Regions from separate parts of the Terrabacter sp. NPDC080008 genome, predicted to be linked through region 2. Evidence: predicted binding sites of a transcription regulator. Region 2 holds the regulator's gene; each other region holds the start of a gene.
The links. Region 2 encodes LexA, which represses DNA repair genes until DNA is damaged. Its sites were predicted from a motif close to TCGAACANNTGTTCGA; they were not measured.
Positions count from the first base shown of each region.

Region 1: the regulator LexA is predicted to act here: its motif matches at 1,079-1,094, upstream of recA (recombinase RecA).
Region 3: the regulator LexA is predicted to act here: its motif matches at 5,316-5,331, upstream of AB0316_RS02920 (DUF222 domain-containing protein).

Region 1 is NZ_JBFBLC010000012.1:44,134-51,676, forward strand. It holds gene AB0316_RS20830 (DUF3352 domain-containing protein) at 1-636, opposite strand, end outside; gene AB0316_RS20835 (DUF3046 domain-containing protein) at 791-1,057, shown strand; gene recA (recombinase RecA) at 1,280-2,329, shown strand; gene AB0316_RS20845 (regulatory protein RecX) at 2,332-3,156, shown strand; gene AB0316_RS20850 (YceI family protein) at 3,239-3,844, opposite strand; gene miaB (tRNA (N6-isopentenyl adenosine(37)-C2)-methylthiotransferase MiaB) at 4,041-5,609, shown strand; gene def (peptide deformylase) at 5,652-6,311, shown strand; gene miaA (tRNA (adenosine(37)-N6)-dimethylallyltransferase MiaA) at 6,362-7,324, shown strand; gene dapF (diaminopimelate epimerase) at 7,326-7,543, shown strand, end outside.
Region 2 is NZ_JBFBLC010000006.1:265,790-273,332, reverse strand. It holds gene AB0316_RS17470 (vitamin B12-dependent ribonucleotide reductase) at 1-955, opposite strand, end outside; gene nrdR (transcriptional regulator NrdR) at 1,085-1,591, opposite strand; gene AB0316_RS17460 (GAF domain-containing sensor histidine kinase) at 2,088-3,422, shown strand; gene AB0316_RS17455 (LysM peptidoglycan-binding domain-containing protein) at 3,552-4,019, opposite strand; gene lexA (transcriptional repressor LexA) at 4,261-4,986, shown strand; gene AB0316_RS17445 (hypothetical protein) at 5,015-5,914, shown strand; gene AB0316_RS17440 (Sir2 family NAD-dependent protein deacetylase) at 5,943-6,896, opposite strand; gene AB0316_RS17435 (LysR family transcriptional regulator) at 6,979-7,543, shown strand, end outside.
Region 3 is NZ_JBFBLC010000001.1:617,894-625,436, reverse strand. It holds gene AB0316_RS02965 (hypothetical protein) at 1-168, shown strand, start outside; gene AB0316_RS02960 (YciI family protein) at 245-622, shown strand; gene AB0316_RS02955 (class I SAM-dependent methyltransferase) at 649-1,269, opposite strand; gene AB0316_RS02950 (flavodoxin/nitric oxide synthase) at 1,405-1,920, shown strand; gene AB0316_RS02945 (alpha/beta hydrolase) at 1,937-2,881, opposite strand; gene AB0316_RS02940 (YciI family protein) at 2,921-3,298, opposite strand; gene AB0316_RS02935 (VOC family protein) at 3,412-3,825, opposite strand; gene AB0316_RS02930 (HAD-IIA family hydrolase) at 3,864-4,664, shown strand; gene AB0316_RS02925 (DUF1992 domain-containing protein) at 4,669-5,172, opposite strand; gene AB0316_RS02920 (DUF222 domain-containing protein) at 5,339-6,880, shown strand; gene AB0316_RS02915 (hypothetical protein) at 7,040-7,384, shown strand; gene AB0316_RS02910 (GNAT family N-acetyltransferase) at 7,406-7,543, opposite strand, start outside.

The DNA.
Region 1 (7,543 bases), on a different contig from region 2:
CCCCGGGGCCGTCACGATGGCGTAGCCGCCCCGCATGCGCACGTCGGCTCCGTCCTTGCTGCAGGCGAACAGGCGCGTCAGCGTGTCCTTCGCCGCGCCGTCGTCCTTGACCTGCAAGGCGATCGCGAAGTTCGGGTCCTTCTTCGTGCCGCCGGGGCGCACGGCGACCCCCACGCGGTCCCCGAGCCAGGGTGCGATGTCCTTGTCGAAGTCGAACTTGGAGACGCAGCTGTTCTTCGCGTCCTTGGCGGCGAGGTCCCACAGCTTCTTGCGGGGGTTGTCGGTGTCGAGGGTGTCCTTGACCTGCGGCAGCTTGCCGAGGAAGCGCACGGCGGCGATCTTCTGCCCGGCGGACGGGTCGATGTCGAGGCGGAAGTACGCGTAGGCGTCGCCGGGCAGGACCTCTGCCGGCTGGGACCCTCCGCCGCTCAGCTTCTGGAAGGCGAGCGCCCCGGCGCCGCCGAGGGCGAGCGCCGCGACGAGCGCGCCCACGAGCAGGGCGGGACGCCTGCGGCCACCCGGAGTCGGCGACTGGGGGTCGTCCGAGAGGGACACCTCCCCGGGCACCGTCTGCGCCGTGCCGGCGGGCACCGGATAGGTGTAGGGCTGGCTGCCCCCGGAATTGGGCTCGGTCATGCTGTGCTCCCCTGAAGAGTCGATGGGCCGCGCGCGTCGGCGCGGGACGAATGGACCATACCGGCCGCGTGGGAACCCCGTGGCCGGTTGCGTGATCTTGCGACGCCGGGAGCGAGCGTCCCGGTTCCGCCGTGGCCGGTGGCAGACTGCTGGGGTGCGGATCAGCCACTTCTGGACTTTGATGGACGACGAGTTCGGCGCGGCGTATGCCGGGTCGCTCGCCCGCGACCACGTGCTGGGTGCGCTGGGCAACCGCACGGTGGTGCAGGCGCTCGCCGACGGCGAGCCGCCGCGGGAGGTGTGGGAGGCGATCTGCGTCGACATGGACGTGCCGCCGGAGCGACGCCTCGGCCGCGACACCCGGGTGGCGCGCGGTGCGCAGGGCGGGCAGGCGGGGCAGGGCGGCCGGTCGAGCCGCTGACCGGCGTGTCGGGTGCGCATTTCGAACACGTGTTCGGTAGTGTGTTGTCCACAGGTCCTGCGCCACCACCCGCATCGTCCACAGGCCGTCTCGTGGTCCACCCGATGTCGGCGCCGGCACCTAACGTCTGACCCGACAGCGAATCTCATTCGATCTCATTCGAAGCCGTCGCCCGGGTCGAAGGTAGACGACCGCAGCGCAGACGGCAGTTAGGTGACCGACATGGCATCGGTGCAGGAGAAGGACAAGGACAAGGCCCTCGCCTCGGTGATGGGCCAGATCGAGAAGAGCTACGGCAAGGGTGCGGTGATGCGCCTCGGCGACGACGTCCGGCCGCCCATCGAGGTCATCCCGACCGGCTCGATCTCGCTCGACGTCGCGCTCGGCATCGGCGGACTGCCGCGCGGCCGCGTCATCGAGGTCTACGGCCCGGAGTCCTCGGGCAAGACGACGGTCGCGCTCCACGCGGTGGCCAACGCGCAGCGGGCCGGCGGCATCGCCGCCTTCATCGACGCCGAGCACGCGCTCGACCCCGACTACGCCAAGAAGCTCGGCGTCGACACCGACGCCCTGCTCGTGTCCCAACCCGACACCGGTGAGCAGGCCCTCGAGATCGCCGACATGCTCATCCGCTCGGGCGCCATCGACATCATCGTCATCGACTCGGTCGCGGCCCTGGTGCCCCGCGCCGAGATCGAGGGCGAGATGGGCGACAGCCACGTCGGTCTGCAGGCCCGCCTGATGAGCCAGGCGCTGCGCAAGTTGACCGGTGCCCTCAACAACACCGGCACGACGGCGATCTTCATCAACCAGCTCCGCGAGAAGATCGGCGTGATGTTCGGCTCGCCCGAGACCACCACCGGTGGCAAGGCGCTGAAGTTCTACGCCTCGGTGCGCCTCGACGTGCGCCGCATCGAGACCCTCAAGGACGGCACCGAGCCGGTCGGCAACCGCACCCGCGTCAAGGTCGTCAAGAACAAGGTGTCCCCGCCGTTCAAGCAGGCCGAGTTCGACATCCTCTACGGCCAGGGCATCTCCCGCGAGGGCGGCCTGATCGACATGGGTGTCGAGCACGGCTTCGTCCGCAAGGCCGGCGCTTGGTACACCTACGAGGGCGACCAGCTCGGTCAGGGCAAGGAGAACGCCCGCAACTTCCTCAAGGACAACCCCGACCTCGCCGACGAGATCGAGAAGAAGGTCAAGGAGAAGCTGGGGGTCGGTCCCCGTGTCGACCAGCCCGCCCAGGTCGCGGACGTGCCCGTCGACTTCTGATCATGGGCTCCTCCGACCAGGAGACCTCGCAGGACCGTCTGGCCCGCGCTGCGGCCGCCCTCGCTGACGCCGAGGTCGTGGCCCGGGCGCGGGCCAGCGGTCTGCCACCCGCGACTGGCACGGCGTTGGGCGCAGCGCAGCGCCCGGCTGCCGGGCGCCGGGCTGCTGGTCGCGCGCGTTCACGCCCGTCACCGGCGAAGGCCCCCGGCACCGGTTGGGGGTCGCAGGACCCGGGGGAGCGGCCGGACTGGGCGCCGCCGCCCGAGGAGTCCGACCTCCCCACGCCCGGGGCTGACGCTGTGCGCGAAGATGGCGCCGCGCCCGAGCCTGACGAATTGTCCGACGGGGAGGCCGAGTCGGTCGCCAGGGCCATCGTGCTGCGCCAGCTCAGCATGGCGCCTCGGAGCCGGTCACAGCTCGAGAAGAAGCTGCGGCAGCGCGGGTGTGACGACGATGTGGCCGCCAAGGTGCTCGACCGCTTCACCGAGGTCGGTCTCGTCGACGACGAGGCGTACGCCCAGATGCTGGTGCGGTCCAAGCAGTCCGGCAATGGATTGGCACGCAAGGCACTCGCCCACGAGCTGCGCAAGCAGGGCATCGACCAGGAGATCGCCGACGAGGCACTCGGCCAGGTCGGTGCCGGCGACGAGCGGGCCCGGGCCGAGCTGCTCGTGGAGAAGAAGCTGCGCACCATGCGAGGCCTGGATCCGGCGGTGCAGGCTCGACGGCTCGCCGGGATGCTCGCGCGCAAGGGCTACTCCGGCGAGGTGGCCTGGCCCGTCATCCGGGACGCCCTCGACGGCCTCCCCGAGCATCGGCGCGACTGACGCCGAGCCCCGGCGGGGGACGACGAAGGGGTGAGGACCTCTCGGTCCTCACCCCTTCGGGTGGAGCTGGTGTCGCCGTGACTCAGACGGCGGCAGGCACGTTGGCGATGGCCGAGACGTCGAACTCGAGCTTGACCTTCTCGCTGACCAGCACGCCGCCGGTCTCGAGGGCCGCGTTGAAGGACAGGTTCCACTCGGTGCGGTCGATGGTGACCTCGCCCTCGAAGCCCACGCGGGTGTTGCCGAACGGGTCCTTGGCCGAGCCGGTCTCCTCGAAGGGGATGGTGACGGACTTGGTGACGCCGTTGATCGTCAGGTCGCCGGTGATGGCCCACTCGGAGCCGTCGCGCTCGACGTCGGTCGAGACGAAGGTGATCTGCGGGTAGTTGGCGATGTCGAAGAAGTCCGGCGTCTTGAGGTGGCCGTCGCGCTGCTCGTTGCCCGTGGTGACGCTGGCGGCCTGGATGGTCACGGTCACGGACGAGGCGGCGGGGTTGACGGTGTCGACGTGTGCCGAGCCCTCGAACTCCTCGAAGTTGCCGCGGACCTTGGTCACCATCGCGTGACGGGCCGAGAAGCCGATGCGCGTGTGGCTCGGGTCGATCGTGTAGTCGCCGGAGATGTTCTCGACGGCGACCGAGGGGGTCTCGGTGACGGTCTCGTCCTTGGTGCGGTTGAACAGGCCCATGATGTGTCCTTGTCAGTAGTCATTGAACTTTCAACAACTATGATGATGCTGAGTTGTTGAACTGTCAAGCACTGCAACGGGGCGGTGCGCCTTGCTATTCCCGCTGACCCAAGACGGTGCGTCAGACGGCGGCCCGAGGCGTACGGAGCCGTGTCGTCAGGAGGTGCACACGGCGGGTCGTACCCTTGTCGGTGCCATGACTTCGCAGAACACGACCTCCGCAGCCGTCGACCCCGCCCCCGCACCCGTGCGGAGCAGGACGTATGACGTGCGCACCCACGGGTGCCAGATGAACGTCCACGACAGCGAGCGGCTCTCCGGCCTGCTCGAGACCGCGGGCTACGTCGACGTTGCCAGCCTGCCGGAGGCGGAGCGGCCCGAGGTGGCCGATGTCGTCGTCTTCAACACCTGTGCGGTTCGCGAGAACGCCGACAACAAGCTCTACGGCAACCTGGGCCAGCTGCGCCCGGCCAAGCAGAAGAATCCCGACATGCAGATCGCCGTCGGCGGCTGCATGGCCCAGAAGGACCGCGGCACCATCGTCCAGCGCGCCCCGTGGGTCGATGTCGTCTTCGGCACGCACAACATCGGCTCCCTGCCGGCGCTGCTCGACCGGGCGGCCCACAACAAGAAGGCCGAGGTCGAGATCCTCGAGAGCCTCGAGGTCTTCCCCTCGACGCTGCCGACCCGCCGCGACTCCGCCTACAGCGCGTGGGTCTCGATCTCGGTCGGCTGCAACAACACGTGCACCTTCTGCATCGTCCCCAGCCTGCGCGGCAAGGAGCAGGACCGCCGGCCGGGGGAGATCCTCGCCGAGATCGAGGCCCTCGTGGCGCAGGGCGTCGTCGAGGTGACGCTGCTCGGCCAGAATGTCAACACCTACGGCGTCGAGTTCGGTGACCGGCTCGCCTTCGGCAAGCTCCTCCGGGCCTGTGGCGAGATCGAGGGGCTCGAGCGGGTTCGCTTCACCAGCCCGCACCCGGCCGCGTTCACCGACGACGTCATCCTCGCCATGGCGGAGACGCCCAACGTCATGCCGAGCCTGCACATGCCGCTGCAGTCCGGTTCGGACAAGGTGCTCAAGGACATGCGCCGCTCCTACCGCAGCACGAAGTTCCTCGGGATCATCGAGAACGTCCGCCGCCACATCCCCGACGCCGCGATCACCACGGACATCATCGTCGGCTTCCCGGGCGAGACGGAGGAGGACTTCCAGGGCACGCTCGACGTCGTGCGCGAGTCGCGCTTCTCCAGCGCCTTCACCTTCCAGTACTCCATCCGCCCCGGCACCCCAGCCGCCACCATGGACCGCCAGGTGCCCAAGGAGGTCGTGCAGGAGCGGTTCGAGCGGCTCATCGCCCTCCAGGAGGAGCTCAGCTGGGCCGGCAACCGTGCCCTCGAGGGCCGTGAGGTCGAGGTGCTCGTCGCCCCCTCCGAGGGCCGCAAGGACCAGGAGACCAAGCGGCTCTCCGGCCGGGCCCGCGACAACCGCCTGGTGCACTTCGCCGTCCCCGACGGCGCCGAGGTGCCCCGCCCGGGCGACATGGTCACCGTCGAGGTCACCTACGGTGCGCCGCACCACCTCGTCGCCGACTCGGGGGTTCAGGGCGGCACGTATGCCGTCCGGCGCACTCGCGGGGGAGACGCCTGGGAGGCCCTGCAGGACGCCCCGCAGGGCACCGGCAAGCCGGCCGTCAGCCTCGGGATGCCCTCCATCGGCAGGCCCGCCGTCGCGCCCGCGGCGCAGGGGTGCTCGATCGCCTGAGCCGATTCGGGAGGGTGCCCTCGCTCATGCTTGACTTGGCGCATGAGCGTGCGTCCCATCGTCATCACCGGTGAGCCCGTCCTGCACCGCGCGGCGGCCCTCGTCACGCAGTTCGACGACGAGCTGCGCACGCTCGTCGAGGACATGTACGAGACCAACGTCGCCGCCAACGGCGTGGGCCTGGCGGCTCCGCAGGTCGGCGTCGGGCTGCGCGTCTTCGTCTGGAAGATGGCCAACGACGACGGCGTCCCGGAGCAGGGCCACGTCATCAACCCGACCGTCACGACCCCGCGGATCCCGCAGGAGCGACCGAACCCCGACGAGGACACCGAGGGCTGTCTCTCGGTCCCGGGAGAGGCCTTCCCGCTGAAGCGCGCCGACCGCGCCCACGTCGTCGGGGTCGACCTCGACGGCAACCAGGTCGAGTTCGACGCGACCGGCTGGTTCGCCCGGTGCATGCAGCACGAGTACGACCACCTCAACGGCACCCTCTACGTCGACCGGCTCGACGACCGACAGGCCAAGAAGGCCCGTAAGGCCGTCAAGCGCAACGGCTGGGGCAAGCCCGGCAACTCGTGGCACCCCGGGGTGGACCGAGACCCGTTCGGCCACGACGAGCACGAGGACGAGGACGACGCTGCGCCCGCGCACGAGCACGCCGAAGGCGCCGACCACCGGCACTCCGACGAGCTCATCGGCTGAGTGCCCGGAACGGTGACGCCCCGCCAGGATCGCCCCCTCGGGCGTATGCCGTGACGCCTGAGTCCGCCCCGCCGGCCCTGCCCGTCGTCGCGGTCGTCGGGCCCACCGCGACCGGCAAGTCCGACCTCGCGCTCGACCTGGCCGAGCGTCTCGGGGGAGAGGTCGTCAACGCCGACGCCATGCAGCTCTACCGCGGCATGGACATCGGCACGGCCAAGCTGCCCGTGGAGCAGAGGCGCGGGGTCCCGCACCACCAGCTCGACGTCCTCGACGTCACCCAGGAGGCCAGCGTCGCCGGCTACCAGGCCGACGCGCGCGCCCACTTCGGCGACATCGCCGCCCGAGGGCGCCGCCCGCTGCTCGTCGGTGGGTCGGGCCTCTATGTTCGCGCCGCCCTGGACCGCCTCGAGATCCCGCCGACCGACCCGCAGGTCCGCGTGCGGCTCGAGGCGGAGGCCGGCGAGATCGGCGCGGATGCCCTGCACGCGCGGCTGCGCACGCTCGACCCGGCTGCCGGGGCGGCCATCCTCCCGGGCAACGTGCGGAGGGTGGTCCGGGCCCTGGAGGTCATCGAGCTCACGGGTCGCCCGTTCAGCGCGAGCATGCCCAAACGCGAGCTGGCCTGTCCGGCAGTTATTCTCGGTCTCCGTGTCGAGCGCCCGGTGCTCGACGAGCGGATCGCCCGGAGGGTGGATCGCATGTGGGACGACGGGCTCCGGGCCGAGACGGAACAGCTGCTCACCGCCGGCCTGCGCCGGGGCGTGACCGCGAGCCGGGCCATCGGCTACAGCCAGGCGATGGCGGTCATCGACGGAGCGATGGGGGAGCGGGAGGCCCGAGAGGACACCGCCCAGGCGACCCGCCGCTACGCCCGCCGCCAGGAGGCATGGTTCCGCCCCGACCCGCGCATCGTCTGGCTCGATGCTCAGGCCCCCGACCTGCTCGACCGAGCCCTCGCGGCAGTGCGCGAGGCGGACGAGAGCCCGCGAGCCGGCATACCGGAGAATGTCTGACATGACGCGCTTCACGAAGGGCCACGGCACCGAGAACGACTTCGTGCTGGTCCCGGACCTCGAGGGCACCCTCGAGCTCACGCCTGCCCAGGTCCAGCGGATCGCCGACCGGCACGCCGGCCTCGGCGCCGACGGCGTGATTCGCGTCGTGCGCACCGCGCTGTCCACCGACGAGTCGGTGCGCGCCCAGTCGCGCGAGGCCGAGTGGTTCATGGACTA
Region 2 (7,543 bases):
GGGCGTCGACCTCCTCGATGACGGAGCCGTCGAGCCGCGAGCGCAGGCCGAACTTCGTGCCGTCCTCGACCGCCTTCATGAACTCGTCGTTGACGCGGACCGAGTTGTTGGCGTTCTGGTACTGGACGGAGACGATGTCCTTGCCGCCGAGGTCCATGTCGAAGCCGGCGTCGCGCAGCGCACGGATCTTGTCCTCCTCGCGCGCCTTGGTCTCGACGAACTCCTCGATGTCGGGGTGGTCGACGTCGAGCACGACCATCTTGGCGGCGCGACGGGTGGCACCACCGGACTTGATCGTGCCGGCCGACGCGTCGGCGCCGCGCATGAAGGAGACGGGACCCGAGGCCGTGCCGCCGGAGGAGAGCAGCTCCTTGGAGGAGCGGATGCGGGAGAGGTTGAGGCCGGCGCCGGAGCCGCCCTGGAAGATCTTTCCCTCCTCCTTGTACCAGTTGAGGATCGAGTCCATCGAGTCGTCGACGGAGAGGATGAAGCAGGCGGAGACCTGCTGCGGGCTCTTGGTCCCGACGTTGAACCACACGGGCGAGTTGAACGAGAAGACCTGGTGCAGCAGGGCGTGGGTGAGCTCGTGCTCGAAGATCTCGGCGTCCTCGGGCGAGGCGAAGTAGCCGTTGCTCTTGCCGGCGGCGACGTAGGTCAGCACGACGCGGTCGATGAGCTGCTTGAGCGAGGTCTCGCGGGCGGCCGTGCCCACGGCGCCACGGAAGTACTTCGTGGTCACGATCGTGCTGGCGTTGACCGACCAGAAGTCGGGGAACTCGACGCCGCGCTGCTCGAAGATCGTCTCCCCCGTCTTCCAGTTCTGCTGGACGACGTCGCGCTTCTCCCACGTCACCTCGTCGTACGGGTGGACGCCGGGCGTGGTGTAGATGCGCTCGATCTTGACGCCCTTGGCGCCAGCCTTCGAGCGTGAGCTGCGGTTACCGATCTCCGTCATGTCGTGCGGCCTCCCTGACCGAATCTGCTGCTGGGAATGAGTCTTGCGTGGAGCACCGACAGTGCTCGGGCGCCCCGGTGGGCGTTGGAGCGCCGATGGCGCCGAGGGTTTGAGGCTGGGTGGAGGGTGTTACCGCTGGGCGCCGAGCCCGTCGACCTGCGAGGGAGCTGCGGGCTCCTCCCCCAGGGCGGCACGCTCGGCTCGCAGGAGCGCGATGGCTCCCTCGAAGTCCTCGAGGCTCTCCCACGCCTGGTAGACGCTGGCGAACCTGAGGTAGGCGACCTCGTCGAGCTCTCGGAGCGGCTCCAGGACGGCCATGCCGACCTCGTGCGCCTCGATCTCGGCGTTGCCCTGCGACCGGATCGCCTCCTCGACCTTCTGGGCGAGAAGGGCCAGGTCGTCCTCGCTGACGGGCCGTCCCTGGCATGCCTTGCGCACGCCGGAGAGCACCTTGGACCGACTGAACGGCTCGGAGGCACCCGACCGCTTGATCACGTTGAGACTCGAGGTCTCGAGCGTGGTGAAGCGGCGGCTGCACTGGGGACACTGACGACGGCGACGGATGCAGGCCCCGTCGTCGGTCGTTCGCGAGTCGATGACCCGCGAGTCGGTGTGGCGGCAGAACGGGCAGTGCACGCCTGGCCACCTCCCTCTCCCCAGCTCGGACGTTCGCGGAACGCCCACCCATCCGGCACGATTCCCCACAGGTGTCCATGGGCTGCACCGGAGTTCGTGGAACCGGTGACGCCTGGGGACGACCTGGGGACGACGTTGGGGATGACCTGTGCGTAACCCCCATCGAGTTGGGGACTACATGTGGACGTCTTACATCTGTGTAACTACTAGATGTTGGGGTAACTGTAGGCGCGCTGTGACCTGCACCGCAAGCAGATCGCCGAAGTGCCCGCGTGTCGCGCCGCTGACCTGCACAAACGCCGTGGAGCTCTCTTTCCGGACGGCGTGTCGGGCGCGCGCCACCCCTACATCTGGGGGCCCCGGGCGCCCACCACTCCCCCATGTGCGGCCTCCGGGCATCGCTGCGGAGCAGCCGAGGACGTATGCCGTCTCGCGCCGCACGCTCGCACCTGCCCGGTGCTTGCCCCTGCAGCGCTGATGTCCGAGGCTTCCTTCCGTGACGACCCGGACAAAGCACCCGCCGGCCGGCTCCTGGCAGCGTCGAGAGGCAGCGCTGCGGGACTACGACGTGCTCGGCAACGCGCCCCAGAAGGAGCTGCAGGCGCTCGTGGAGATCGCCGCACAGGTGTGTCGAGCGCCCCGAGCCGCGATCAACCTCATCAGCGCGACCCACCAGCACCAGGTGGCCACACTGGGGTTCGACGCCTCGATCTGCACCCGTGAGGACTCGATGTGCGCGGCCGTGCTCGAGCACACCGCCCGGGTCGTCGTGCCCGATGCACGACTGGACGAGCGCTTCCGCCACAACCCCTTCGTCACCGGACGGCTCGGGGACGTCCGCTTCTACGCCTCGGCGCCGCTCGTGACCCCGGACGGAGTGGCGATCGGACGCCTCTGCGTCTTCGACTCGCATCCGCGCCAGCTCGATGCAGAGCAGGAGCAGGCGCTGGGCACGGTGGCCGAGCGGGTCGTGGACGTGCTTGAGCTGCGGCTGCGCACCAGGCGCCTGGAGAGCTCGCTCGAGGCGCTGACCCGCACCCAGCAGGAGCTGCACCGGTCGAACGAGGCGCTGTCCGTCTTCACCGGCCAGGTGAGCCACGACCTGCGGACGCCCCTGACCGCCATCATGGCCAGCACCGAGCTGCTCGGGCAGGAGGACTCGGTCAAGGACGACAAGTGGGCCCAGCGCCTGGTGACGACGGCGCACCGTGCCGCCACCCGGATGGCCGGGATGATCGACCAGATGCTCGCGTATGCACTGGTGGGCGCTCAGCTGCAGCGCAGCCCGACGGATCTCGGCGACGTGCTCGCCTCGGTGCTCGAGGACCTCGCGCCGACGCTGGGCAGCGCAGGGGCGACCGTGAGTGCGGGCCGGTTGCCGACCGTGTCCGTGGACCGGCAACAGCTGTACTCGGTCCTGCTCAACCTCGTCTCGAACGCCGTCAAGTACGCCCGCCCGGACGCCGCGCCGGTCGTCGACGTGAGCGCCGAACGCCGGGGCGGGTCCTGGCGCATCCAGGTCCGCGACAACGGCATCGGGATCGCCGAACAGGACCGCGAGACGGTGTTCGGGCTCTTCCACCGGGCACCGGACGCGAAGAGCTCCGTCGAGGGCAGCGGCATCGGGCTCGCAACCGTCAGGCGGATCATCGAGGCCCACGGCGGCCTGATCGGGATCAGCGGCGTCGAGGGGCAGGGCACGAACGTGTGGTTCGAGCTGCCCGGCGAGGACCACGACGGCGACCCCAACAGGTACACCAGCAACGACACCGACCACGACAACCCTCCCAAGAGCAATCACGCCAGCGGTCACGACATCGACGAGGCCTGATCCAGGAACGCCGCACCCCCTGCAGGGGATGCGGCGTCCGGGGGCGGCCACGGCGGGGTCGAAGCGCCGCAGTCGCCAGCCGCAGAGGTGGAGCCAACGCGGCCGATCTGGGGGACGGGCGTGCGCCCGTCAGTGGGCGGGGATGACGAGCTGCTGCCCCGCGTGGATCTGTGACGTGCTCAGGCCGTTGGCGACCTGCAGCTCGACGACGCCGTCGGTGACGGACAGCTCGGGAAGCTCGCGAACTGCGATGCCGGACAGGGTCTGGCCCGCGTGCACGGTGATCGTGCGGGCATCCCCACTGGCCGAGGCGAGCTGGCCCGCGAGACCGACGCCGAGAACGGCGATGACGCCGGCGACGAGCACAGTGCGCACGAGGCGGCCGAAACGCGTCAGCCGCATCGTGGGTGCGGCGCCGCAGACGCGCTCCGCGTCGGCCGCACGGCCACCGGCACGGCGGGCGAGGACTGCATCCCGGCCGGTTGGAACGAGCACGAGGTGCCGCTCGACACCCCGCCCGACACCCTGCTCGACGTGACGCCGGGCCTTCCGCTCGACACCGGCCTGACGAACGTCCTCGACGACGACGGCGCTCATGGTGACCTCCCCTTGCTCGTGATCCGGCGAACATGTGTTCGATAGAACGTCTGTACGATTTCTAGCACGCCTCGGCGACGAAGTCGAGACACGCATCGAACACATGTTTGGCAACTGTGTTCGAAACTCGTAGTCTGTGCTCACATCAGACACCTCAGCAGCCACCACTGACACTGGTCCCGACACAGCGACATCCGGGGAGTCAGCCGCGGTCTGAACGAGAGCCGACGAAGGGAACACCATGGGCGTGACCGAGCTCCCCGACCGCGAGAACGGGGACGGCCTGACCGTCCGCCAGCGGCGCGTGCTCGAGGTCATCCGCAACTCCGTCGACCGGCGTGGCTACCCGCCGAGCATGCGAGAGATCGGCGACGCCGTGGGCCTGGCCAGTCCCTCGAGCGTCTCCCACCAGCTCAACGCCCTCGTGGCCAAGGGCTACCTGCGCCGCGACCCGAACCGTCCGCGCGCCCTCGAGGTCGTCTCCCCCGACGCAAAGGCCGAGGACCTCGGCTACCGCGCGGGGTCCGGCGAGCCGGCCCGCCCAGGCGGCGACCAGTACGACACCGAGACCGACTCGGGCGATGCCCGACCGCAGGCCTCGTACGTGCCGGTGCTCGGGCAGATCGCCGCCGGGGTGCCCATCACCGCGGAGCAGGTCGTCGAGGACGTCTTCCCGCTGCCGCGCCAGCTCGTCGGCGAGGGCGAGCTCTTCCTCCTCAAGGTCACCGGCGACTCCATGGTCGAGGCCGCGATCTGCGACGGTGACTGGGTCGTCGTGCGCCAGCAGCAGCACGCCGACAACGGTGACGTCGTCGCTGCGATGCTCGACAACGAGGCGACCGTCAAGACGTTCAAGCGCAAGGACGGCCACGTGTGGCTCATGCCGCACAACCCCGACTTCTCCCCCATCGACGGCGACCACGCCACGATCCTCGGCAAGGTCACCGCGGTGCTGCGCCGCATCTGAGCGGCTGCGACGCGGACCAGGCCGCCCGATGGCCCACGAGCGCACGCGCGACGTCGTCCTCACCTACCGCTACCTGCGGGGGGCGATGATCGGGCTGCTCCTCATGCTGCTGCTGTCGGTCGGCTACCAGTGGTGGTGGGAGACCGGGCACTCCTGCTGGCTGGGTTCCATCAGCGCGTACTACTACACCCCTGCCCGCGGCATCTTCGTCGGGGCCCTCTGCGCCCTCGGCGCCAACCTCATCGCCTACAAGGGGCACTCGGCGGAGGAGGACGTGCTGCTCAACTTCTCGGGCCTGATGGCCTTCGTCGTGGCCCTGGTCCCGACCGAGCCCGACGGGCGGTGCGGGCCCAACGCATACACCCAGACGGCACCCGAGATCGCCGCCGCCGTGCGCAACAACATCTGGTCGCTGCTCGTCGTCGCCGTCCTCGCGGCTGGTGTCGTCGCCTGGCTCCAGCGTCCCGGCCGGGCGGCCGCGCGCGCCCGACGCACCGTGCGCTCGGTCGTGGTGAGCATCGCCTGCGGTGCGGTCGTGCTCGGTGAGCTGGTCCTCTTCCTCGCCCTGCGCGACCGCTTCATCGCCCTCAGCCACGGGATCGCGGCCGCCACCATGGTCGCCGGCGTGATCGCCGTCATGGTACTCAGTGCCCTGCGCGTCGACGAGCGTCACCAGGGCCGGGCCGACGGTCGCGGCTCCGTCTACAAGCGGATCTACATCACCCTCGCCGTGGCCCTCGCCGTGGCCCTGGGCACCGCCGTGCTCACCGCCGTGAGCGTGGCCGGCCTCGACCACCTCGTCCTCGTCTCGGAGGTGATCATCATCGCCTTGTTCGGCACGTACTGGGGCGTGCAGACCAAGGAGCTGTGGGACCTGCGCGATGCGCACGGGCCCGAGGCGCGCGCCGCGGGCCCGACCGCCGAGTGACCCGGGCGAGGATCGGCCGGCGCACGCCTCAGTGCCCCAGCCCGTTGCGCAGTCGGGTGAGGGTGGGGCCGAGCGGGGCGTGCAGGCGCAGGGTCGCCTCGCCGTCGCCGCGGGTCGCCGAGCGGGTCACGATCGCGACGGGCACGTCCCTCTGGTGCGCCCGGCGCACGAACCGGTAGCCGCTCATCACCGAGAGCGACGATCCCAGCACGAGCACGGCACCGGCGGCCTCGACGAGGCTGAAGCACCGCTCGACGAGCGCCTTGGGCACCGACTCACCGAAGAAGACGACGTCCGGCTTGACGGTGTCGCGGCCGCACACGAGGCAGCGGGGCGCGTGGAAGGACTCCACGAGGGCGTCGGCCAGGACGATGTCACCGTCGGGGCGCACCTGCTCTCCCCACTGCGAGCCCACGGCCGTGGCCGCCTCGGCGAAGCGCTCCATGAACCCGGGGTTCGCCTGTGTCATTCGCTCGTGCAGCCCGATGCGCGAGGTGTACTCCCCGCAGGTGAGGCACACGGCGCGATCGAGCGAGCCGTGCAGCTCGACGACGTCGGTGGCACCGGCCGCCTGGTGCAGGCCGTCGACGTTCTGCGTGATGACCGGTCCCACGTAGCCGCCCTGCTGCAGGTCGGTGACGACGCGGTGGCCCTCGTTGGGTTCGGCCGCATTGAACCGCTGCCAGCCGATGTAGCTGCGCGCCCAGTACCGCCGCCGCGCCTCGCTGGAGCCAGCGAACTCGCCGTACGTCATGGGCTCGACCCGCCGGGTCCCGTCCGGGCCGCGATAGTCGGGGATGCCCGACTCCGTCGAGAGACCGGCCCCCGACAGCACGACGACCCCGCCGCCACTGACGAGGTCGACGAGGTCCTCGAAGGTGCCGAGGTCGTGGGTCTCGAGCGGGAGGGTCCGGGTCGTGGACAGCCGGGTCGTGCCCGTCGCGGCGGTCGACTGCGGGGGTATGCCGTTCGGCTGCTGCACGTCGTCAGCCTACGTCTGCCCCCGGCCGGGTCGAAAAGCGCGGCACCGCCCTACTTCCATAATCGTCCGTTATGCTTTGTGCATGATCGATGCTGCCGGCCTGCGGGTCATGAAGGCCATTGCCGACGAGGGAAGCTTCACCAGCGCCGCCAACGCCCTGGGCTTCACCCAGCCGGCCATCTCGCAGATGGTCCGCCGCCTCGAGCAGCGCACCGGCACCGTCCTCGTCGAGCGCTACGGGCGCCAGGTCCGCCTCACCGAGGCCGGCCAGGTGCTGGCCCGGCACGCCGTGGGCGTGCTCGCGGCCCTCGACGCCGCCGAGGAGGAGATCACCGCTATCGCCGGGCTGCGTGCCGGACGGGTCCGACTTCAGGCCTTCCCGAGCTCGTCGGCGACGCTCGTGCCGCGCACCTTGGCAATCCTCAAGGCACGCCACCCCGACATCACCGTCACCTTCACCGAGGCCGAGCCGCCCGAGTCGCTGGCCGCGCTGCGCAACGGCGACTGCGACGTGGCCGTCGCCTTCGCCTACGAGGGCGCCGAGCTCGGCGAGCTCGAGGAGGACCTGTCGCTCCTGGTCACGCGGCGCCTCATGGACGACGAGGTGCGCCTCGTCGTCCCCGGCGGCCACCCGCACGCCCACGACG
Region 3 (7,543 bases), on a different contig from region 2:
GACCCGCGCGCCGCCCTGGCGGCGGCACGCGAGCTGCGGCGGGCGGCCGACCGCACCGAGGCGGCCGTGGTGCGCCGCGCCCGCAACCAGGGGCTCGCCTGGGCCGACATCGCCGAGCAGCTCGGCGTGAGCCGACAGGCGGTGCACAAGAAGTACGGTCGCCGCTGAGCCCTGTCGAAACCGGGCGCGCCCGTTCGTTGACAGGGTGGGCGGTGACGACTCGCCCGCGACCCGGAGGAGAGCCATGACCGAGTACCTCATCACCTTCAACGACGAGTGGGTGCCCGAGCACACGGAGGAGCAGATCACGGCCAAGGCCGCGGCCGCCCGTGAGGTGCTCGACGACATGCGCGCCGCCGACGCCCTCGTCTTCAGCAACGGCGGGCTCGATCGGTCCACCGCCCTGTTCAGCGCGGTGAACCGCGACGGCGAGGCGGTCTTCAGCGACGGACCCTACGTCGAGACCAAGGAGCACCTCGGCGGCTTCTGCGTCGTGGACGTGGCCGACGACGAGGCGGCCCGCTACTGGGCCGGCCGGCTCGCGACCGCCCTCGACTGGCCCCAGGAGGTGCACCGCTTCCGTGGCCCCGGGCAGCTGGGCTCGTCGCCGGCCGCCGGCTAGCAGGCCGGCCGACCAGCCCGACGGAGTCAGCCCTCGCGCCGCAGCACGACGACGGTGTCCAGGGCGACCCGCTCGCCCTCGTCGGTCTCGACCGGACGCTCGCGGATCCCTGACGTCTCGACCGTGACGGGCAGCCCCTCGGCCCGCTCGAGCACCTCGTCCGGGTCGTAGAGCACGCTCCGGTCGCCGGGCCCGCCCCAGCCCTCGGCGAGGTTGCGCCCCGCATGTCCGACCACGACGACGTGGCCACCGGGCCGCGTCGCCTCCACCGCCTCGCGCAGCGCGTGCGCCCACTCGTCGGCCGGCAGCTGCAGGTAGCAGAGCAGGGCGAGGTCGTATGCCGCCGGGCCGCCGGGCGCGGGCTGCGTCGCGTCCGCGACGAGGGGGGTCAGCTGCCCGATGCGGTCGCCGAGGCGGTCGGCGGCCAGGGACCGCATCCGGTCGACCGCCACGGTCGAGTAGTCGGCCGCCACGACGGTCCACCCCTGCTCGACCATCCAGATCGCGTTGCGGCCCTCGCCGGCCGCGACGTCGAGCGCGTGGCCGGGGGTCATCGGCGCGACGATCTCGGCCACGAAGCGGTTGGGCTCGGCCGACCACACGAGGTCGCGGGCGGCATACCGCTCGTCCCAGTCGCTCGCCTTCATGCGCCCCTCCTCGCCGTCCCGGGAGACGCCCTGCGGCGGTCCCGGTCCCATTGTGGTGGTGTCGCTCTCGTTCGTCACCGATCCGGGACCGGGCGCCGGCGCGGTGCGTAGCGTGGATGGCGGAAAGGCAGAGCAATGAACGTCCTCATCGTCCACGAGTCACTGTTCGGCAACACCCGCCACGTGGCGGAGGCCATCGCGGAGGGCGTGCGCGAGGGCAGAGCGCCCGCATCCGTCAGCCTGGTGCACGTCGACGACGCGCCGACCACGATCGGCGACGACGTCGGCCTGCTCCTCGTCGGGGGCCCGACGCACGTGTTCGGGATGACCCGACCGGGCACGCGGGAGGACGCGCAGACCAAGGGCGCGACGCCGGCCCGCGAGGGCGTCCGGGAGTGGATCGAGGCGGTCACGCCCCGCAAGGGGCTGCCGGTCGTCACCTTCGACACCCGCATCCACGTGCGGATGATGCCCGGCTCCGCGGCGGCCGCCGCCGCCAAGGCGTTGCGGCACCGCGGCTTCGACCGGGCCGAGCGCGGCGAGACCTTCTGGGTGAAGGACACCGCCGGTCCTGTCGTCGACGGCGAGCTGGAACGCGCCCGGTCGTGGGGCGCGACGCTCGCCGGGCGCGTCGCCCACGGCGTCTCCTGACCCCGCGGGCGCCCGCTCAGGTCAGCGTCTCGAGCCAGGGCCTGAGGTGCCCGAGCACCTCGTCGGGGACCTCGAGCTGGGGCGTGTGCCCGACGCCGTCGAGGTATGCCGTCTGCCAGGCCGGGTTGAGCCGCGCTGCCCGCCGCGCGGCCGAGATCGGCACGAGCCGGTCCTTCGTGCCGTGGAGGAGCAGGACGGGCCGGTCGACCTCGCGGATGATCCGGTCGTAGTCCCGCCGTCCGCGCAGCACGCGGAGGAGCGACCGGGCGGCGCCCAGGAACTCCGCCTCGGGGCTGGGGAGGGAGCGCCGCCAGGCCGCGAGCTCGACGTTGGCCTCGGTGACGGCCGGATCGGCCCGGGTCGTGTCCGCGAAGCACAGCGCCAGCGTGCCGTGCACGCGCTGCCGGTCGGTGAACCGGCTGTTGTAGCGCGTGAGCACGAGCTCCCCGACCCGCGGGACGGCATACATGGCGAACGTCGCGGCGACCTGGGGGTCGGGCCGGGCGCCCGGGTTGGGCAGCGCCGGGTCGACGAGCGCGAGGCCGACCACCTGCTCGGGGCGACGGTCGGTCAGCAGCAGGCTGATCATGCCGCCCATCGAGTTGCCGACGAGCACGACGGGCTCGCCGAGCACCTCGTGGACGAAGCGGCTGAGCACCGCGGCGTTGTGGTTGACGCTCGTGTCGCGCCCGTGTGCGGGGGTGAGCCCGAAACCGGGGAGGTCGATCGCGACGACCCGGTGGCGTTCGGCGAGGGCCGGCGCGATGCCGACCCAGTTGAGCCAGGAGCCGCCGAGTCCGTGGATCAGCACGACCGGCGGCCCTGCGGTCTCGGGCCCCGGCGTGCCGGCGGGGCCGCCGAAGTCGACCCAGTGCACCGGCCCGTCGAGGTCGATCGTGTGGCTGGTTCCGCCCCACGAGGAGGCGAGGTCCGGGGGCGCCGGGGACAGCGAGGTGCTCATGACCGCAGGTTACCGCCGGTCAGTTGCGGCCGCCGGGCGTCACCGGTCGGTGGGTGCCTGGCCCGGCTCGTCCTCCCCCTGGAAGGGGCGCACCTCCACGGGCAGCCCGGTGGCCCCGGCGATCCGCTCGGCCCAGCCGAGCACGACGTCGTAGTCGTCGGACCGCACGATCGACAGGCCGCCGAGGTGCTCCTTCGCCTCGACGAAGGGCCCGTCGGTGACGACCGCGTCGCCGCCGCGGCGCCTGCGGATCGTCGTCGCTGCGGCCTGCTCACCCAGGCCCCCGGCGAAGACCCAGCCGCCCGCGGCGCGGATCTCGGCGTTCACGACCTCGAGGTCGGCCATGACCTGGCGCAGGTCGACCTCCTCGGGCGGCGGGCCGTCGGGTGAGAACAGGCTGATCAGGTAGGTCGTCATGGTGCCCTCCTCGGGCCGGCATCGGCCGGCCGTCTCATCTCGGTGTCGGGTCGCACCGGGTGTGCGGCCTCACTGACTCCACGAACAGGCAGGCTCCGCTTCGACAGTCCGCGTCAGCTGAGCGGGCCGCCGCGCGGACGCTGCTCGACGAGACCCACGAGGTTGCCCTCGGAGTCGACGACGAACGCCATCCACTCGTCGGTGCCGGCCGGCCCGAGCGTGTCGTCGTCGTGGCCGAAGATCACGTGCGGGTCGGCGCGGACCTCGACACCGGCCGCCTGCAGCCGCTCCACCGTGCTGGGCAGATCGTCGACGCGCAGGTAGTGCAGCGCGCTCGGTGCGCCCTGGTCGAGCAGGAGCCGCACCCCGCCCACGTCGAAGAAGACGAGCCCCGGCGGGTCGTAGGTGGCGAGCGGCTCGGCGCCGAGCAGGTCGCGGTAGAAGTCGGTCGCCCGGCCGAGGTCGTCGGCGTGCTGGGCGACCTGGACGAGCCCCCGTGACGTGCCTGATGTCATCCCGTGTCCCATCCAGCGACGGTAGCGCCGCCACCCGACACAATGGGCCCATGACCGATCACCGGCCCGATCACCGACACGTCGAGACCTGGCTCACCGACATGGACGGTGTCCTCGTCCACGAGGAGGACGCGATCCCGGGGGCCGCCGAGTTCGTCAAGGCGCTCAAGGAGTCCGGCCGGCCCTTCCTCGTGCTGACGAACAACTCGATCTTCACGCCCCGCGACCTGCGGGCGCGGTTGCTCATGAGCGGGATCGACGTGCCCGAGCAGTCGATCTGGACCTCCGCCCTGGCCACGGCGCAGTTCCTCGCCGAGCAGCGTCCCGGCGGGACGGCATACGTCGTCGGAGAGTCGGGGCTGACGACGGCGATGCACGACGTCGGCTACGTCATGACCGACCGCGACCCGGACTACGTCGTGCTCGGCGAGACGCGCACCTACTCCTTCGAGGCGATCACGCGCGCGATCCGCCTCATCGAGAAGGGCGCCCGCTTCATCGCCACCAACCCCGACCCGAGCGGACCGAGCCCCTACGGCACGCTGCCCGCCACCGGTTCGGTCGCGGCGCTCATCTCGACGGCGACCGGTCGGCAGCCCTACTACATCGGCAAGCCCAACCCGCTCATGATGCGCAGCGCCCTCAACCGGCTCGACGCGCACTCGGAGACCACCGTCATGGTCGGCGACCGCATGGACACCGACATCATCAGCGGTCTCGAGGCGGGCCTACGCACCGTGCTCGTCCTCACCGGCTCGACGAGCCGAGAGCAGGTCGAGCACTTCCCCTACCGGCCGAGCCGCATCGTCGACTCGATCGCCGACCTGACGCCGTATGCGGAGACGACCTGAGCGCTCACCCGCGGCCGAGCAGGCGCTGCCACCACGACGGCCGGGCAGCGAGCTCGGCGGCGCGGGCGGCGGCCCGCTCCTCCCGGGCTCGGCGCTGCTGCTCCTCGAGCTCGGCGCGCAACGGCCGCCACCGCTCGACCATCTCGTCGACGTCGAGCGTCTTGGCGATGAGGGGCGGCAGGTTGCCCACGGCCGGCCGCATCCGGTCGGCGAGGACGCGCGTGTTGTAGTCCTCGATGATCTCGCGCACCTGGGCCTCGGTGCGCACGTCGACGAGGGACTCGGGGTAGCCGGCGGCCTCCTTGCGCAGCGCGAGCGGACCCGGGAGCGCACCGCCGAGGTCGAGGTTCTCGCGGGCCGCGAACCGCTTGACCCACCAGTCGGGGTCACCGGAGTCGCTGAGGTCGAGCGGCTTGCCGGCGCCGGGCAGGTTGTCGAAGTCGCCACGCTCTTGCGCCTCGCGGATCTGCTTCTCCACGGGGCTCTCCCAGTACGGCTGACCGGCCATGCATCCACGCTAACCGACACTGCCCTCGAAGCGGCGATAGGCGTCACGGGAGGCACACCCGACACAGCCATCGGCGCGGCTCGGAGATGGCGAGTTTGCTTGCAGCGCAATTGAACTGGTGCGAGAAACCCTCGATCCATCATTCGAACTGATGTACGATTGGCCCATGAGCCAGAGCGCAGAGCGGATCGAGGAGGACTGGGACCACGTCGCGTCCCTGGCCGCCGATCTGCACGACGCGCACGCTCGACTCGTCGACTTCGTCGCCACGGTCCTGGCCGAGGGCTCCTGGCAGGCCGCGGGTCTACGGTCTCCGGAACACTGGCTGATGCTCCGCGCGGGACTGTCCCGCGGCCAGGCGGCAGCAGTGCTGCTGGTGGCGCGTCGCGCCGGTGAGCTGCCGGAGACCACGGCGGCGCTGCGCGACGGGCGCATCAGTCTCGACCAGGCGGCAGTCGTCGCTCGGCACACGCCGGCCGAGTTCGACGCAACGGTGGCCGAGTTCGCACAGCAGGCGACCGTGACCCAGCTGCAGCGCACCGTCACCCGCTACGACTTCACCCTCCCCGACCCGACCCTCAACGCGGCGGGAGAGCTGGTCCCCGAGTCACCCGAGGACCGCGAGCCGGGCAAGGCGGAACCGGACGACGCCGAACCCGGGCACTTCGAGCCGGAGGGCACTGGGGCAGACGACACCGAAGCGACGAACACGAAGTCCAGCAACTCTGCGCAGGAGCCGGTGGAGCCGGCGCACCTGTCCATGGGCTACGACGCCGACGGTCGGTTCCGGCTGCGCTACGACGCCCCCGCCGAGGTCGGTGCCCTCATCGAGGCCGCGCTCGTCGAGGCCAAGGACCACCTCTTCCACGCCGTCACCCCGCCCGGGACTGCGCCCGACCGGCAGTCCCTCAACGGCGACGTCCTCGACCCACGCCGGTGCCCCGCCGACGGTGGCCCGCCCCGCGTCACCTGGGCCGACGCCTTGGCACTGGTAGCCGCCCGTTCTCTGGACGCCGCCGGAACGACCGGCAGCAGCACCACCGACAGCAGCACGACCGGCAACCGCGGAAGCAGCGGAAGCCCGGCGACCGGAGGTGCGCGGCGGAGCCGCTACCGGGTGCAGGTGCACCTGGACACCGACGGCGGCTGGCTCACCGGGCGTCCCCGCCTCCCCCAGCACATCGTCAACGGCCTGACCTGCGACGGCACTCTCACCCCGGTCTGGGAAAGCGAGGGCCACCCGGTCAACGTCGGCCGTGCCCAACGCGTCGTGCCGCACCGTACCCGCGTTCTGGTGCTCGACCGCGACCGCGGCTGCCGCTTCCCCGGCTGCGGGGCCACCCGAAACCTCGAGATCCACCACCTGGTGCACTGGCGCGACGGCGGCCCCACGGACCTGACCAACCTGCTGGGACTGTGCCCGTTTCACCACGACGGGCACCACCGCGGCGAGTTCACGATCACCGGCGACCCCACCCAACCCGACGGCCTGATCTTCGAGACCCGCACCGGCCTGCTCATCGGCCCACCCCAACCCCCGCGACGGCCGGCCCAGCCTGAGCTCACCGTCATCGCCGACACCGACACCAACACCGGAACGGCCGTCACGCACGGCAGACCGCGGCCACCCTCGCGCCTCGGCCGCCGCTACCCTGCTCCGCCCGGCGGTCCGCTGCACCTGCACCTCGTCGACTTCACTCCCGCTTGAGGCCGCCCGGCCGAGCAGAAACGGCCGCAACCGCCACCGAATTGCACACTCCAACCCTTGCTGGTTCGGCAAGACGGCATGGTGGGCACCGTGGAAGGGACAGGGATCTCCGAATCGGGGGCCGAAGGTGCGGGACTCAGTCACCGGCGGACGGCACCGGTGTGGTGGGCGACGGGCTTCGTCCTGCTCACGCTCGTCGGACTTGGCGCTCTGGCCTGGGCCGCGCTCCTGATGCACGCCATGCTCTACGGCACGTTCCAGGTCATGGATCCCGGCTCCGTGGCTGCCCCCGAACCCGGCCGATACGCTAGGGCGCTGGTCGTCGGCTGCCTCGTCGACGTCGCAGGCACGGCTGCGATGCTGAGGCTGCTGCTGCGCAGCACGGACCGACGCTGGCCTGCCTGGGCCAGCGCCCTGCTGGCGGCTGCCGTCGGCGGCGTGGTCGCCGCCAGCACCCTGCTCCTCGTCGTGGGCGTGAGCCCCTTGAGCCTGTTGGGGTACTGAGCCGACCCGGGCCGTCGGTCGCTACAGCTCCTTGCGGAGGTGCACGTCCGCGGCGTCGGGAGTCGGCACACCCTCCCAGCGGAAGATCTTGCGGTAGCCCTGCTTCTCGTAGAAGCCCGGCGCCTGGAAGGTGAACGAGGTGACGAACACGTGCGTGCA